DNA from 3 places in the Streptomyces sp. NPDC088350 genome. Region 1 is predicted to be linked to each of the others. Evidence: riboswitches for the same ligand, from Rfam matches in the RefSeq annotation. Region 1 holds a riboswitch; each other region holds the start of a gene.
The links. Region 1 has a riboswitch for cyclic di-AMP ahead of ACIQBL_RS44355 (M23 family metallopeptidase). Riboswitches for the same ligand answer to the same signal wherever they lie in the genome.
Positions count from the first base shown of each region.

Region 1 (5,632 bases):
GTCGGTTCCCGCCACGAGGTCAAGGGGCGTACCGGCCTGGCTCACCTCTTCGAGCACCTGATGTTCCAGGGCTCCGGACAGGTGAAGGGCAACGGACACTTCGAACTGGTGCAGGGCGCGGGCGGTTCGCTCAACGGCACCACCAGCTTCGAGCGCACGAACTACTTCGAGACCATGCCCACCCACCAGTTGGAGCTCGCCCTCTGGCTGGAGGCCGACCGCATGGGTTCCCTGCTCGCCGCCCTCGACGACGAGTCCATGGAGAACCAGCGGGACGTCGTCAAGAACGAGCGACGCCAGCGCTACGACAACGTGCCCTACGGCACCGCGTTCGAGAAGCTGACCGCCCTCGCCTACCCGGAGGGCCACCCGTACCACCACACGCCCATCGGCTCGATGGCTGACCTGGACGCGGCCACCCTGGAGGACGCGCGCGCGTTCTTCCGCACCTACTACGCGCCCAACAACGCCGTCCTGTCCGTGGTCGGCGACATCGACCCCGAGCAGACACTCGCCTGGGTCGAGAAGTACTTCGGATCCATCGCCGCGCACGACGGCAAGCCGACGCCCCGTGACGGCGCACTGCCCGACACGATGGGCGCCGAGCTGCGCGAGGTCGTCGTCGAGGAGGTCCCGGCCCGCGCCCTGATGTGCGCCTACCGGCTCCCGGAGGACGGCACGCGCGCGTCCGACGCGGCCGACCTCGCCCTCACCATCCTCGGCGGCGGCGAGTCCTCGCTCCTCTACAACCGCCTTGTACGGCGCGACCGTACGGCCGTCGCGGCCGGCTTCGGACTGCTGCGACTGGCGGGAGCGCCCTCCCTGGGGTGGCTGGACGTCAAGACGTCCGGTGACGTCGAGGTGCCGGTCATCGAGGCCGCCATCGACGAGGAGCTCGCCCGGTTCGCCGAGGAGGGCCCCACGGCCGAGGAAATGGAGCGCGCCCAGGCCCAGTTGGAGCGCGAGTGGCTGGACCGGCTCGGCACCGTCGCGGGCCGCGCCGACGAACTGTGCCGCTACGCCGTCCTGTTCGGCGACCCGCAGCTCGCCCTGACCGCCGTACAGCGCGTCCTGGACGTGACGGCACAGGAGGTCCAGGAGGTCGCCAAGGCCCGCCTGCGACCCGACAACCGCGCGGTGCTCGTGTACGAGCCGATCGCGGACGAGGACGAAGAGGACGACGAAGCAGCGGCCGCGGCCGGCGACGAGAACGAGGAGGCGGCCAAGTGACCGAGCTCGCCACGATGGAATTCCACCCGCAGCCCCAGGCCGGCGAGGCCAGGCCGTGGGCCTTCCCGGCGCCCGAGCGCGAGACGCTGGGCAACGGCCTGACCGTCCTGCGCTGCCACCGCCCCGGCCAGCAGGTCGTCGCCGTGGAGGTGCTCCTGGACGCGCCCCTGGAGGCCGAACCGGCCGGTCTGGACGGTGTCGCCACGATCACCGCGCGCGCCTTCTCCGAGGGCACCGACAAGCACTCCGCCGAGGAGTTCGCCGCCGAGCTGGAGCGCTCCGGTGCCACCCTCGACGCGCACGCCGACCACCCCGGGCTGCGCCTGAGCCTGGAGGTCCCGGCCTCGCGCCTGGCCAAGGGCCTCGGCCTGCTGTCGGACGCCCTCAGGGCGCCCGCCTTCGCCGACAGCGAGGTCGAGCGGCTGGTCCGCAACCGCCTCGACGAGATCCCGCACGAGACGGCCAACCCGTCCCGCCGCGCGGCCAAGGAGCTCTCCAAGGAGCTGTTCCCGGCGACCTCGCGCATGTCGCGCCCGCGCCAGGGCACCGAGGAGACCGTCCAGAAGATCGACTCCGGGGCCGTACGCGCCTTCTACGACCGGCACGTCCGCCCCGCGACGGCCACCGTCGTGGTCGTCGGCGACCTCACCGGCATCGACCTGGACGCGCTGCTCGCCGACACCCTCGGCTCGTGGACGGGCTCCGCCGGCCGGCCGCGCCCCGTGCCGCCGGTCACCGCCGACGACACCGGGCGGGTCGTGATCGTGCACCGGCCCGGCGCCGTCCAGACCCAACTGCTCATCGGCCGCGTCGGATCCGACCGGCACGACCGCGTGTGGCCCGCCCAGGTGCTCGGCACGTACTGCCTCGGCGGCACCCTCACCTCCCGCCTGGACCGCGTCCTGCGCGAGGAGAAGGGCTACACCTACGGTGTGCGCGCGTTCGGCCAGGTGCTGCGCTCGGCACCCGACGGCACGGGCGCCTCGATGCTCGCCATCAGCGGCTCCGTGGACACCCCGAACACCGGTCCCGCCCTGGACGACCTGTGGACGGTCCTGCGCAAGCTCGCCGAGGGCGGCCTCACCGACGCCGAGCGCGATGTCGCCGTACAGAACCTCGTCGGGGTGGCGCCGCTCAAGTACGAGACCGCGGCGGCCGTGGCGAGCACGCTGGCCGACCAGGTCGAGCAGCACCTGCCCGACGACTACCAGGCGACGCTGTACCAGCAGCTCGCCGCGACCGGCACCGTGGAGGCTACCGCGGCGGTCGTGAACGCCTTCCCGGTGGACCGTCTGGTGACGATCCTCGTCGGCGACGCGGAGCAGATCAAGGAGCCCGTGGAGGCGCTCGGCATCGGCGAAGTGACCGTCGTACCGGCCGAGTAGAGAGTCGCGCGGAGAGCCGCGTAGCAGCACGCGCGTGTGGGAGCCCTGGTGACAAAAGAGTCACCAGGGCTCCCTAATGTCCGAATTGGGGAGAGGTTGCCTGTCTGCCCTGTGGCATACCCAACAAAAGCCGTGATCCGTTTGGGGATTGAAAGTGGCCCCCCTTAGCGTCGGTCCGGCTGTCCGTCAGGCACCGCGCCGCACTCGCGGCACCGGACAGTCATCGCCGAGTCCCCGTACGGCGCGAGCCAGGGGAGCCGGGGACCCACATCAAGAGTCCCTGGGGTGAATCGGACGCCCGCGTACCGCGAGGGGGTCCGTAGGAGACCTTCCTGCTCCGAACCCGTCAGCTAACCCGGTAGGCGAGAAGGAAGGAAAGGACCAGCCACTCCATGGCGTTCACCCGCGCCACCGGGAAGCACCGTCGCCCGAGCCGGACCCACCGCACCACCGTTCGCGCCGCGAGCGTCGCGGCGCTCGCCACCACCGGCGTCGTCGGTACCCTCGCCACCGCCCCGGCGTTCGCCGCCGAGACCTCCGTCGAGCAGACCGGTCTCACCCCCGTCGTCGCCATCGGCGAGTCCGTCGCCGACAAGATCGACGCCCAGGCCGCCGCCCAGAAGCAGGCCGCCGCCGAAGCGCTGGCCAAGGAGGCCGCCCGGGCCAGGGCCGCCGCGCAGGCCAAGGCGGAGCGCGAGGCCACGGCACGCGCCGCCCGCGAGGCCGAGCGCAAGAAGCTCAACACCTTCGTCGCGCCGGTCTACGGTTCGTACGTCTCCACCGGCTACAAGACCGGCGGCTCCCTGTGGTCCTCCGGCGCCCATACGGGCATCGACTTCCACGCCTCGACCGGCACCTCCGTCCACGCGGTGGGCTCCGGCACCGTCGTCGCGGCCGGCTGGGGAGGCTCGTACGGCAACCAGGTCGTGATCAAGATGGCCGACGGCATGTACACCATGTACGGCCACCTGTCGTCCATCGGCGTCAGCGTCGGCCAGACGGTCACCCCGGGCCGGCAGATCGGCCTCTCCGGGGCGACCGGCAACGTCACCGGACCGCACCTCCACTTCGAGGCCCGGACGACCGCCGAGTACGGCTCCGACGTCGACCCGGTCGCCTACCTCCGCACGCACGGCGTGAACGTCTGACGACACAACGCCGCCCTTCCCGAAGCCCTGGCCCGCCCGGCCGGGGCTTTCGGCGTTTCCGGAGCCCATCTGTCCAAAAAATATGCATGGATTCCGGTCCGCCATCGGAAATTCCCGCTCATTGCAATAGAGTCACGGAACACACGTCAATCGTCGACGTTTCACGGGGATTAAGGCGGAGGTCGGACATGCGTATTCCGGCGCACTCGGTATGCACGGCGATCCGGGACGACATCGTCGCCGGTGTCTACGAGCGCGGGAGCCGGCTCACGGAGGAACTCCTCGCGCGCCGGTACGGTGTCTCGCGCGTCCCTGTCCGGGAGGCCCTGCGCACGCTGGAGGCCGAGGGGTTCGTGGTGACCCGGCGGCACGCGGGCGCGTGCGTCGCGGAACCGACCGAGCAGGAGGCCGCCGACCTGCTGGAGATGCGGATGCTGCTGGAGCCGCTCGGCGCCTCGCGGGCCGCCCAGCGGCGCACCGAGGCCCACCTGAAGGTGCTGCGCGGCCTCGTCAGGCTGGGCCAGGAGCGCGCCAGGAGGGGCAACAGCGAGGATCTGCGCTCCCTGGGCAGCTGGTTCCACGAGACGCTGGCACAGGCCTCCGGGAGCCCCGCGCTGACCTCGATGCTGACCCAGCTGCGGCACAAGATCGCCTGGATGTACGCGGTGGACGCGCCGGCCAACCCCGTCGAGTCCTGGGCCGAGCACGGGGCCATCGTGGACGCGGTGGCGCGCGGCGACAGCGAGCGCGCGCGGGCGATCACGGCCCTGCACACCGAGCGGGCGGGCACCGCGCACCGGCTGCGCTTTCCCGGCGGGGCGAACGGCGCGCACGGCCCGGATCGTGTGAGGACTTCGCAACCTCCCGTAAACATGTCCGGCCTGCGGCATTAACACGGGCACCGTATACAAAGAGGAGATAATTCGCGGGGGATTATTTCTGCTGCCCGCAAGGGGAATTGCGAAGGGCTCGCCCGGTAATTCGGACGAGCCCTTCGAGCTTGCGGTACATCGTTTTTTGGGCGAAAAGCACCGCCCCCATCAATGGGGAGCCGTTCAGACGGTCTCGGGGAGCTCCTCGAGGCCCTCCGCCACCAGCTTCGCCAGTCGGTCGAGGGCCGTGTCCGCGCCCTCGGCCTCGGAGGCGAGGACGATCTCCTCGCCGCCCTGGGCGCCCAGGCCCAGGACCGCGAGCATGGAGGCCGCGTTGACGGGGTTGCCGTCGGCCTTGGCGATCGTCACGGGGATACCCGCGGCCGTGGTGGCCCGGACGAAGATGGAGGCGGGGCGGGCGTGAAGGCCCTCCGCCCAGCCGACGTTGACGCGGCGCTCAGCCATGTGATGCTGCCCTTCAGAGTCTCAGGGTTGTCTAGACCAGTTTCCCACACGTGAAGCGAGCCCGGAACGGCCCTGCGAACCGTCCGGAGCGGGGCGTCGGACCGCGGCCTCGGCCCGACTTCCCCTCGCTGCTTTCCCCCACAGACTGCCTCGCGCCGTTGTCGGACGCGAGCCGTACGCTGGGGCCCATGCAGACCTCGTCGGACCGGCACGAGTACCCCGCCCACTGGGAAGCCGACGTGGTGCTGCGCGACGGGGGTACCGCGCGCATCAGGCCCATCACCGTCGACGACGCCGATCGCCTGGTCAGCTTCTACGAGCAGGTCTCCGACGAGTCGAAGTACTACCGCTTCTTCGCGCCGTACCCTCGCCTGTCCGCCAAGGACGTCCACCGCTTCACGCACCACGACTTCGTGGACCGGGTGGGACTCGCGGCCACGGTCGGCGGCGAGTTCATCGCCACCGTACGCTATGACCGCATTAGTGCCGACGGGCGTGCCGCCTCCGCCCCCGCCGACGAGGCCGAGGTCGC
Region 1 covers NZ_JBIVNL010000019.1:42,458-48,089, reverse strand. Annotated here, with positions in the region: gene ACIQBL_RS44365 (M16 family metallopeptidase) at 1-1,230, shown strand, start outside; gene ACIQBL_RS44360 (M16 family metallopeptidase) at 1,227-2,615, shown strand; cyclic di-AMP (ydaO/yuaA leader) riboswitch at 2,830-2,995, shown strand; gene ACIQBL_RS44355 (M23 family metallopeptidase) at 3,008-3,763, shown strand; gene ACIQBL_RS44350 (GntR family transcriptional regulator) at 3,952-4,656, shown strand; gene ACIQBL_RS44345 (HPr family phosphocarrier protein) at 4,819-5,100, opposite strand; gene ACIQBL_RS44340 (GNAT family N-acetyltransferase) at 5,289-5,632, shown strand, end outside.

Region 2 (5,632 bases), on a different contig from region 1:
AGCGGCGTGCGGAGTTGCTGCGGGCCGCCGTCGAGCAGATCGAGGCGCGGGGTGTGGCGGCGGTCAGGATCGCCGACGTGGCGTCGGCGCTCGGGGTGAGCAACGCGCTGGTGCTCTATCACTTCTCGACCAAGGAGAAGCTGGTCGCCGCCGCGTTCACGTTCGCCGCCGAGGACGACCTGGCGCATCTGCGCAAGCTGCTCGGCCGCCGTACGACCGCGCTGCGGCGGCTGCGGGCCGCGGTGCGCTGGTACGCGCCGACCGGGCAGGCCAAGGGCTGGCGGCTGTGGATCGAGGGCTGGGCGGCGGCCCTGCGTGAACCCGCCCTCCTGGACGTCACCCGCGATCTCGACCGGCAGTGGAAACGGGCGCTCGCGGAGGTCGTCGCGGAGGGGGTCGCCGCGGGCGAGTTCGAGTGCGCGGACCCGAACAGCGCGGCCCTGCGCCTCACGGCCCTCCTGGACGGCCTCGCCGTACAGATGACGGCGTACGCGGGAGCGGTGTCGCACGCACGGGCCCTGGAGTGGGTCGACGAGGCGCTCGCACGGGAACTCGGCCTGGAACGGGCGGCGTTGACCGCTTCCTGAGTCACGCGCGAGGGCGGCGATACGGGGGGCGGCACGGCCACGCGTGCGCGTGCGGGCCGCCAGCACCATCCTGCCGCCGGGCGAGTCCGCGGGCGCGGCCACGCGTGCGCGTGCGGGCCTACGGCGGGCGCGTGCGGGCACCGGGATGTGACCCCGGGGCGAGGGACGGCTCCCGGTCATGTCACGTCGACACCCCGGTTCACCCGTCGACGGACCAGCACTCCCGCGAGGTCATCCCACCGGTCCAACCCGCCGCGCCGGGACCTACCAAGCCGTACAGCCCCCGGCACAGCGGTCGCACCCGTCACCCCGTCACCGTCGTCACCCCGTCAAGCCACCGACTGGATCCGCATCTTGATGTCGCCCGGCGACAGCGCCCCCTTGGCCTCCACATGGTCACCCGAGGACTCGCCGCGCAACCGGCGCCCGATCCACGGCACCAGGTACTCGCGCGCCCAGTGCACGTCGTCGCGCCGGATGTCGAGCGTGCCGCGCGGCGGCAGCGGGGGCCAGGGCTGGTCCGGGTCGACCGGGACCTCGACGCCGAGGACCTGGCCTGCGCGGAGCGCCACGCGCGTGTGCCCCTCGGGAGAGAGATGCAGCCGGTCGCCGTCCCAGGCCCGCCGGTCCTGGACCGTCTTCAGGGACCACAGGTCGAGCACCGGGCAGCCGTACCGGTCGGCGATGGCCCGGACATGTCCGTTGTAGGTGGCGATCTTGCCGCGCAGATGCTTGAGCACGGGCACACCACGGGTGTCGAACCCGGTCGTCACCATGACGGTGCCGACGGCACGGGTGAGGTCGGCGACCGCGCGTTCGAAGCGCTCGGCGACCTCGTCGGGGTCGGTGCCGGGACGGATGATGTCGTTGCCGCCCGCGCAGAAGGAGACCAGGTCCGGGCCGATCTCCTTGGCCCGGGTGAGCTGGTCGGCCACGATCTGGTCGAGCAGTTTCCCGCGCACGGCAAGGTTGGTGTACTCGAAGTCGCCCTCGGGTCGGCGGTCCGCGAGCAGTACCGCGAACCGGTCGGCCCAGCCGACCATCGCCCCGTCGGGCCCGGGGTCGCCGACGCCCTCGGTGAAGCTGTCCCCCACCGCCACGTACGACCCGATCACTGATCTGCTGTCGCTCTTCGAATCGTTAGCCACGGCAACCATAATTCACCCTGGAGTGTGACCTACGCGATCGTATTTAGGGGTTGACGGGCGGTGAGATAAGCCACTTGTAAAGGGTTGCCCAAAGTCGGAATAAGCCTCTGAGCAGGGGCGTTGACGCCAGGAACTGCCCTGCGCCGGGCCCCGAGAGGTCAGCCGACGGTGACGCCGTGCGAGCGGAGGTAGGCGACCGGGTCCACGTCCGAGCCGTAGTACGGAGTGGTCCGGATCTCGAAGTGCAGGTGCGGGCCGGTCACGTTGCCGGTCGCACCGGAGAGGCCGATCTGCTGCCCCTCGGTCACGGTCTGGCCGGCCGAGACGGACAGCTGCGACAGGTGCGCGTACTGCGAGTACTCGCCGTCCGCGTGCCGGATCACGACCTCGTTGCCGTAGGCGCCGTCGTAGGCCGCGGAGACGACCGTGCCGGCGGCGACCGCCTTGACGGTGGTGCCGGTCGGGACGACGAAGTCGACGCCCGTGTGGTAGCCGCTGGACCACATGCTGCCCGCGACGTGGTAGCCGGTGCCGATGGTGGCGCCGACCACGGGGAGGGTGTAGCCGCTGGAGGTGCTGGTGCTCTCGGCGCTCTGTGTCGCCGTCGTGCTCTTCGAGGAAGACGAGGAGGACGAGGAGGACGACGACGAGGACGAGGGCGCCGAAGAACCGGACGGCTTGGACGACTTGGACGACTTGCCCGTCCCACTCGTCGTGGCCTTCTGGCCGAGGGTGAGCTTCAGGCCCGGGTGGATCAGCGACGGGTCGCCGCCGATGGCCTCACGGTTGTCCTGGTAGATCTTCTTCCAGCCGCCGGTGACGTCCTGGTCCTCGGCGATCTTCGCGAGCCAGTCACCCGCCTTCACCGCATACGTCTTCACGTTCGCGGCCTTGGCGGTCGTCTTCTCCGCAACCGTCTTCTCACTGGCCGGAACCGACTGAACGGCCTTTTCCGGAGCGGAAGTCGTAGTCGCGGCATGGGCGCCGGCGGCCCCCATGAGCGGCAGGGCGAGCGCGGCGCCGCCGGTTCCGGCTACGGCTATCGAGCGGGCGAGTCGCGGGGACTTCGGGCGGCGGTGCTTACCCTTCGCGGGCATGACGAATTCCTCTCCGGCGCCTGCGAGGTGAGCTGTCGGGTGCGGGCTGGAGATGCCCGGCCGCGCGCTGGTCGCGGCTTTACCCCAAGCCCGTTCCGGAGACCGGAACAGGCGTCCTACCTGTGGGTCCCCCGCTCCTGCCGCATACGGGTGGGTGTGTGCGGAGTCCGGGCGGCGGCAGGATTGGGCGTCCGTCCGGATTGGTGGCGAACGTAAGCGAGGAAGACGCAAAGGGACAAGCAGGAGGTTCCACGGATATGCGTTTCTTGTGATCCCCTGTGGGAATTCACAGTCACCCTCCGTGAATTCCCCGGGGGTCCATCCTTCAATTCCCCTGGAAAAGCACGTCAATTACGTGAACATGACGAACGACGTACGGTCACGAATATGACGCTGATCACGTACATGCCCCTCAGGTTCCCTTATTCCAGAGCGAGTTGGAACGAAGGCTGCAATTAGGACAGAAGGCTCAGATGCGACGCAGTCGGAGAACCGTCGCATCGAGGTCACCACGCAACCCGGTCCGCAGCCCGTGATGCAACAGGACCGCGCCTCGGTGGACTTCGCCCGTTTCGAGGCATTCGTACGACGCCGACGGGTCGAGCCCGCGCAGCCGGAGCGCCGGCAACGGCTCGCCGTAGTGCTGCGCCTGGAGCAGGGCGAGGACGACGGTCTCGTCGCCGCGCACGTACTGCACGGCGCTCAGTCCGCCCGTCGGCGGGCGCAGCCGGTGGAGGTCGCCGTGCTGCACGAGCGGCCGGATCTCCTTGTAGAGGTCCACCCACCGGCGGGCCTCGGCGAGTTCCTCCTCGGTCCACTCCGAGAGGTCGCCGCCCACGCCGAGCACCCCGGCCATGGCGCTCACGAATCGGAAGCGCAGGCTGCTGACCCGGTCGTTGAGCTGGGTGTTCGGGCTGTCGGTGACCCAGGCGGCCATCACGCGCGCGGGGTGGATCTGGCTGAAGCCGTGCTGGATGGCGAGCCGGTCGAGCGGGTCGGTGTTGTCCGAGGTCCACACCTGGTCCGTGCGGCTCATGATGCCGAGGTCGATCCGGCCGCCACCGCCCGAGCAGGACTCGAAGGCCACGCCCGGGTGGGCCGCCCGCAGCCGGTCCAACAGGCCGTACAGGGCGTGCACATGGTCGACCCAGAGGCGCTGCGGATAGGCCTCGCCGGGCCAGCCGGCGTCGGTGAAGCAGCGGTTGAAGTCCCACTTCACATAGTCGATCGGGGCGCTGGTCAGCAGCGTGTCGAGGCGCTCCCAGAGGTACTCCTGGACGTCCTCTCGGGCCAGGTTCAGCACGAGCTGATTGCGGAACTCCGTCCGCTTTCGTCCCGGTTGGAACTGCACCCAGTCGGGGTGCGCGCGGTACAGGTCGCTGTCCGGATTGACCATTTCGGGCTCGACCCAGATGCCGAACTGCATGCCGAGCGCGTGCACGTAGTCGGCGAGCGGCTTGAGACCGCCGGGGAAGCGGTCCGGGTTCGGGGTCCAGTCGCCGAGTCCGGCGCGGTCGCTGGTGCGCTTCCCGAACCAGCCGTCGTCGACCACGAACAGCTCGACCCCGGCCGCCGCCGCACGCCGCGCGAGCACGCCCTGCTGCTCCTCGGAGATGTCGAACTGGGTGGCCTCCCAGGAGTTGTAGAGCACCGGCCGGTCCTGGTCCGCGTCCGGGATGACGTACGTCCGCTGGTACGTGTGCCAGGTGCGGCTGGCCGCCCCGAAGCCGCCGTCGCTCCACAGGCCGGCGAAGACGGGGGTCGTGAAGGACTCCCCCGGCTCCAGGAGCAGCAGCCCGGAGTCGTCGTACCCGGCGCCGCCGCTGATCTGCACGCGCGCGTCCGAGAGTTGGGCCACGGCGATCCGCCAGGACCCCGACCAGCCGAGAGCACACCCGTAGACCTCGCCGCGCTCCTCGGTCGCGTCGAGGTCGAGGGCGACCCAGGGCAGGTGCTGGTGTCCGGTGTGTCCGCGACGGCTGCCGATGACCTTCTCACCGTAGGTGAGACCGGAACGCACCAGCCGGGACTCGGCGGCCCACCGCCCGTGCAACTGCGACAGCCCCCATCCCTCCCGCTCGGGCAACGTCCACACGGCGGAGTCGGCGCGCAACAGCTCCAGAGCCCCGGGCCCGTCGTTGTCCAGGGTCGTCCAGCGCTCTACGACGTCGCCGCGCGTCCGGTAGTGCAGGGTGATCGCCAGTCCGCTGTCCCGGAAGCGCAGCCGCAGCTCGTCGTCCTCGGTGTCGTAGCGCTCGAAGGTCCATTCCGTGCCCCGGCGCTCGGGCGTGCGCACGGACAGGGCGGGCCGGGCGAAGCGGGGGCCGCCCTCGACGGGGTACTCCTCGCGTCCGTCGAGCGGGGACTCGAAGGAGGAGCCGCCGGGCAGCGGGCGGGCGGCGAGCTCCTCGGCGTCCGCCAAGGCGATGGCGGGGCCCCAGTGCAGGTGGAGCAGCTCGTCGCGCTCGGTGAGATGGACGGCGTAGCTGCTCGTGGGGCCCGACAGCACCCACGTACGGCCGTTCTCGGCGATCTCCAGCATCAAGTCCCTCACAGATTCGAACAAGTCCACTCAAGTGGCAACATCATCAATGGCCCGGGGCCTGTGAGGCAACGTCTGTGGACAACTCATGGCCCGAGGAATCGATGTCGTATCGTCGGGAACGTGCCCGCCGGTGAGCCGCGCCGTCGGGCCGAGTGGGAGGAGTCCTCGTGACGCAGCAGATTCCGTCGACCGAGCCGGAGTTGTCCGGAGTGCGCAATTTCCGGGACGTGGGCGGACTTCCGACGGTGGACGGAC
Region 2 covers NZ_JBIVNL010000003.1:650,773-656,404, forward strand. Annotated here, with positions in the region: gene ACIQBL_RS12830 (TetR/AcrR family transcriptional regulator) at 1-587, shown strand, start outside; gene ACIQBL_RS12835 (SGNH/GDSL hydrolase family protein) at 917-1,702, opposite strand; gene ACIQBL_RS12840 (peptidoglycan DD-metalloendopeptidase family protein) at 1,894-2,832, opposite strand; cyclic di-AMP (ydaO/yuaA leader) riboswitch at 2,837-2,999, opposite strand; gene ACIQBL_RS12845 (alpha-galactosidase) at 3,302-5,374, opposite strand; gene ACIQBL_RS12850 (tyrosine-protein phosphatase) at 5,545-5,632, shown strand, end outside.
Region 2: linked by a shared signal. The riboswitch ahead of ACIQBL_RS12840 (peptidoglycan DD-metalloendopeptidase family protein) and the one ahead of ACIQBL_RS44355 (M23 family metallopeptidase) in region 1 are both predicted to bind cyclic di-AMP.

Region 3 (5,632 bases), on a different contig from region 1:
AGCGCGGGCAGTTGGTCGACCGTGCGGGCCGAGGCGATCGGGGCCGTGACCGTCGGCCGGGCGGCGAGCCAGGCCAGGGCGACCGTGGCGACCGGGGCGTCGTGGGCCTGCGCGACCTCGTCCAGGGCGGTCAGCACCCGTAGGCCGCGCTCCGATGCGAGGTACTGCGCCGCGCGTCCGGCACGGGCGCTCTCCACGCTCGTACCGGGGCGGTACTTGCCGGTGAGGAAGCCGGCCGCGAGCGCGAAGTACGGAAGGGCGGAGAGGCCGCCGCGTTCGGCTACGTCCCGCAGTTCGCCCTCGTAGGTGTCGCGGGAGACGAGGTTGTAGTGCGGCTGGATCGCGACATAGCGGGCCAGGCCCTCGCGGTCGGAGAAGTCGAGGGACGCCTGGAGCCGCTCGGGGGAGATGTTGGAGGCGGCGATGTGCCGCACCTTGCCCGCCCTGACCAGGTCGTCGAGCGCGCCGACGATCTCCTCGACCGGCACTTCCTCCTTGTCGAAGTGCGGGTAGTAGAGGTCGATGTAGTCGGTGCCCAGGCGGGTGAGGGAGGCGTCGGCGGCGGCCTTGATGTTGGCGGCGGACAGGCCCGGGTACTCGGGGTGCTGGCTGACCTTGGTGGCGATGACGACGTCGGAGCGGTTGCCGCGGGACCTGAGCCACTTGCCGATGACGGTCTCGGACTCGCCGCCCTTGTTGCCCTCGATCCACGCCGTGTACGAGTCGGCGGTGTCGACGAAGTTGCCCCCGGCGGCGGTGTAGGCGTCGAGCACGGCGAACGAGTCCGCCTCGTCGGCGGTCCAGCCGAAGACGTTGCCGCCGAGGACGAGGGGGAACACTTCGAGGTCGGACCGGCCCAGCTTGCGAAGAGAAGTCATGCTCCACGTCAACCGCCGGGCCGGAACCGGATATTCCAGCGGGTGGGTCAGGGGTTGAGGCCCTTGCTGCGCAGCCAGGGCGCCGGGTCGCTGGCGGTGGCCGCGCCGTTGAGGTGCACCTCCAGGTGGAGGTGCGGCCCGGTCACGTTGCCGGTGGCGCCCACGCGGCCGATGACGTCACCGGTGGCGACCTTCTGGCCGACGCTGACGTTGATCGAGGACTGGTGGCAGAACCACAGCTCGGTTCCGTCGCTGAGGGTGATGATCGTGCGGTAGCCGTACGCCCCGGCCCAGCCCGCCTCGGTGACCGTGCCGCTGTGGATGGCCTTGATCAGCGTGCCGGTGGGCGCGGCGAAGTCGAGGCCGGTGTGGTAGCCGGAGGACCACATCGTGCCGGCCTGGCCGAAGGTGCCGGTGATCGTGTACGAGCCGACCGGCAGTGTGTACTGCTTGGCCAGCGCGGCGAGTTTCGTGGCCTCGGACTTCTTCTTGGCGGCGGCCTCCGCGGCCTTCTTCGCGTCGGCGGCCTTCTTCGCGGCGTCCTTCTCGGCCTTGGCCGCGGCGGCGTCGACCTGCTTGGCGACGGCGGCCTCGGCGGCGGCCTGCGACTTGCCGTCGACCTGGAGCTGCTGGAGTTCGGCCTGCTCCATGATCCGGTTGCGCAGCAGCTCGCCCGCGCCCGAGGTGCCCTTGGCGGTCTCGGTGGTGGTCACGCCGACGCTGCTGAGCGCGGTCGCGGAACCCTTGGGGGTGCTGGAGGAGTCGTCCAGCAGGTGGCCCACGGAGGGCAGGTCGGGCAGGGAGATCGAGACCGGCGGCTTGCCGGTGTTGGCGCTGGCCATCCCGCCGGCGCTCACGGCGGCTATGACACCGACGCCCAGGACGGTGGAGCTGCGGGCGAATCCCCCGCCGCCGCGCTGCTTGGCGACGCGGTGCTTGCCGCGCTGGGGAGGAACGGACTCCGCGCTGGGGTTCCACTCCTCCCAGGGGCCCTCGTCGGGGCGGTAACCGCCGTAGACGAACGGGGCTTCTGGGGCAGCAGAGTTGGACGCCACGTGGGCGCGCTCCTTTCCTTCCTTCTCGCCTACCGGGTTAGCTGACGGGTTCGGAGCAGGAAGGTCTCCTACGCGCGTCAACCTGCCGTGTACCCACGGCTGTCGACGAGCGATTCACCCCAAGTGGTGGTTCCCCGGTTCCCTCGCGGGATTCGGCGCGTGCGCACGGAGCCGTCTCTTGTGACGGCTGGGACGACCGCGCTGCGTTATCGAACGTTAATAGACCCGGGTGCCCGATTCCAAGCTGTTCCGCTTGATCATTAACCTTTCCTTGCTGGACGAACGGGCCACCACCGGCGAAAATCGGGCGAGTTGACCAGGTCTCAGAATTCCCACAGCCATTGACGGTATGTCAGTTGTTATGCGGAGGGCGCCCACCCGGTCACGGCCCGTGACAACCGCCGTACATGCCGGTCATGGATGCCGTACGGCGATCATCGCCATGTCGTCCGTCATCCCGCCCCCGGAGTACCGGCGCACCTCCTTGGCGAGGATGCCGAGCAGCGCTTCGGGGCTGCGGAAGGTCCGGCCGGCCAGCCGCTCCCCGGGGTCGTAGAAGACGCCGTGGGAGTCGCGGGCCTCGGACAGGCCGTCGGTGTACACGAGCAGCGTGGAACCTCCCGGGAACGCGAACTCCTCGACGCGGTCGGGCCAGAACCCCAACTCCCCCATCCCGAGCGGCAGTGCGGGCTCCTTGACGAGCAGGGTGTCCACGGTGCCGTCCTCGTGCAGGAGCAGCGGCGGCGGGTGGCCCCGGTCGACGATCCGTACGACGCCGTCGCCGTGCGGGAGTTCGGCGAGGACGGCCGTGGTGAACCCCTCGAACGCGTCGAGCCCGTCGCGCCGGGTGCCCTCGCGCGCCAGCGCCCGCTCCAGCCGCTGCGCGACCGCCTCCAGGGTGACCTCCTGCTCGGCGGCCTCCCGGAACGCCCCGATGACCACGGCGACGGCCGCGACCGCGCCCATGCCCTTGCCGCGCACGTCGCCGACGACCAGCCGTACGCCGTGCGGGGTGTCCTGCACCGCGTACAGGTCGCCGCCGATGAACGCGCCCTCCTGCGCCGCCTCGTAGCGTGCCGCGATCTCGAACCCGCCGATCCGCTCGGCCGGTTCGGGCAGTACGGCGCGCTGGGCGGCCTCCGCGATCTCGCGCACGGAGGCGAGCTGTTCGCTGCTGCGGCGGACGAGGACGTTGATGAGCACGGCGAGGACGGCGACCGTCGCCACGGTGGCCGCCTCGGTGACCGCGTCGGCGTGGAGGACGATGCCGAGCCTGATGTGGGTCACCAGGACGACGGCGACGGAGGCCAGGCCGGTGAGCACGGTGCCGCGCCGCGAGTACAGCGGGGCGGCGACGAGCGGGGCGGCGGTGAAGAACGGGGCCGCGGTGAAGTCCTGCGGGGTGAGGTAGTCGTAGAACGCGCCGACGATCAGCAGCAGCGCGGGCAGGCGGTGGACGACGGCGCGGGTGTTCGAGATGCGCCGTCCCTCGACGCGGCCGAGGCCGGGGTCGGGCACGGGATCGGCGGGCAGGCGCCCGCCGGCTCGCATGTACGGACCCTCCTCCTCCACGCGTCCAGTTTTTCCCGGTGGGGGGAGGGCGGCGAGCGGGGTGGGCCGACAGGGGGAGAAACGCGAGGGAGAAACACCAAGGGCCGGAATCCGTTTCCGGATTCCGGCCCTTGGCCTTAGTAGCGGGGACAGGATTTGAACCTGCGACCTCTGGGTTATGAGCCCAGCGAGCTACCGAGCTGCTCCACCCCGCGCCGTTGTGATTGCAACTATACGCCATCCGCGGGGTCCGATGTCACACGTGTTTCAGTCGGCCGGGTTCCCGGCGTGCGTGAGGGTCTCCCAGGAGACGAAGAGGTCGTCGCTGCCGGCCGGCCGGGTCGACTCGGCGAGCCGGTGCGCGGAGGGCACCTTCATGCCGAGCCGGTCCTCCAGGTGGTTGAGGGCGACCTCCAGGTCGGGGCCCATGTTCCGGTCGACCTTCCCGCCGCAGAGCCAGGCGGGCGCGGACTCGCCGAGCTGGTAGCGGGCGTGGAGGTCGAGGGCGGCGGCGAGCCGGTCCTTGACCTCGTTGTAGAGGTCGACCCCTTGGTGCCAGGCGGTCTCGGCGATGTGGGCCGTGGCGGCGAGCGAGTACCCGACGTGCTTGAAGTTGCGGCACGTCTCCTGGGCGACGCCGTCCCTGAAGGTGGTCTGCTTGAACCAGTACGTCGTCAGCTTCTGCGGGGTGGTGACGCTGGAGCGGGCCGGGGTGAGCGGCACCTTGCCGTCCTTGGCGAGGTAGAAGTAGGCGGGCACGCGGTCGCGGAAGCGGGTGACGGCCGCGTCGAAGGCCTTGTGGTCGTCGAGGAAGACGGCGATGCCGATCGCGGCGTCGGTCATCGCGAGGTCCCAGTTGCCGTTGTAGTCCGGCAGGTCCTTGGTGACCTCGGGCTGGTAGGCGGTGCGCAGCATCGTCGCGAACCGCCGCACCCGGTCCGCCGGCCACCCGGCGCCCGGCGCGTACCGCACGATCTCCGCCGCCCGCGCCCACGTCGAGCCCGCCCACGCGGTCTGGAGCCCGGCGTCCTCGGAGGTGTGCTCCTTCATCCTCGCCGACCAGTCGTCCATGATCTCCCGCGCCTTGAGCGCGTGGTGCTGCTTCCCGGTGATGCTGAACAGCAGGGCCTGCGTGTACGCCGCGATCGCGTCCTCGCGCTCCTCGACACAGCCGTGCGCGGCCTTGCCGTTCCAGGGGCAGTCGACGTCGGCGTACGGCTTCGCCGTGTACTTGTACGACCCGTACTTGCTGTCCCGCATCCCGAAGTACGCCTTCAGCCAGGGCTGCTTGCCGGCGGTCACGTTCTTCCGTACGGCGTCCAACTGGCCCTTGCTGACCAGCACTCCGGGGTGGGTGAACGCCGCGTCGGCGGGCAGGGCCCGTGCCATGGTCCGGGTACCGGTGTCCGTCGCCGCGCAGGAGGCGAGAAGCCCTACGACCACGGTCGCACCCAGCACCGCCACTGCCCTCATGTGTCCTACCTCCGCGTTGTCCGCACCGGGTTCACTGCGAGCGTGACCCGGTGGGCGGTGAGCCGCAGGATCTGATGGGCCGGTCGGGGAGCGGCGAGGGCCGGGGGGCAGGGGGTGTTCCGCAGAAACGTGACACTCACCCCCCGAGGTGTCACATTTCTGCGGAGAGGGGTGGGTGCACCTCAGCCGAGCAGATGCCGGTTCGGCGCCTTCGCCCGCTCCTCGTACTCCGGCAGTACGACCACCGACACCCCCCGCGCCGCCAACATCCCACTCCCGTCCGCCCCCTCCACGAACGTGTCCGGCTCGCGCCAGGCCGTCACCACGCGCCGTACGCCCGCGTCGAGGATCAGACGGGCGCAGGGCTTGGGGCGGGAGGCGCGATGGGTGCAGGGTTCGAGGCTGGTGTAGACCGTGGCGGTGGGGAGGCGGGGGTCCGCCGGGTCCAGCTCGGCCAGGGCCGCCTCCTCCGCGTGGACCACCGGGTCGCCGGCCTCGCGGGAGTGGCCCCGGGCGAGTTCCGTGCCGTCCTCGGCCACGACCACCGCGCCGACGCTGAACGCCGTCTCCGAAGGCGGGCAGTCCGCGGCCAGGGCGCAGGCCAGGGCGAGCCAGTGGTGGTCGGCGGCGGAGGGGAGGTCGCCGGTGCCGGGGGCGGTGGGTTCGTAGCGCATG
Region 3 covers NZ_JBIVNL010000012.1:305,878-311,509, reverse strand. Annotated here, with positions in the region: gene ACIQBL_RS37430 (aldo/keto reductase) at 1-878, opposite strand, end outside; gene ACIQBL_RS37425 (M23 family metallopeptidase) at 926-1,933, opposite strand; cyclic di-AMP (ydaO/yuaA leader) riboswitch at 1,945-2,101, opposite strand; gene ACIQBL_RS37420 (PP2C family protein-serine/threonine phosphatase) at 2,348-3,484, opposite strand; tRNA gene ACIQBL_RS37415 (tRNA-Met) at 3,626-3,699, opposite strand; gene ACIQBL_RS37410 (alginate lyase family protein) at 3,752-4,957, opposite strand; gene ACIQBL_RS37405 (dihydrofolate reductase family protein) at 5,140-5,632, opposite strand, start outside.
Region 3: linked by a shared signal. The riboswitch ahead of ACIQBL_RS37425 (M23 family metallopeptidase) and the one ahead of ACIQBL_RS44355 (M23 family metallopeptidase) in region 1 are both predicted to bind cyclic di-AMP.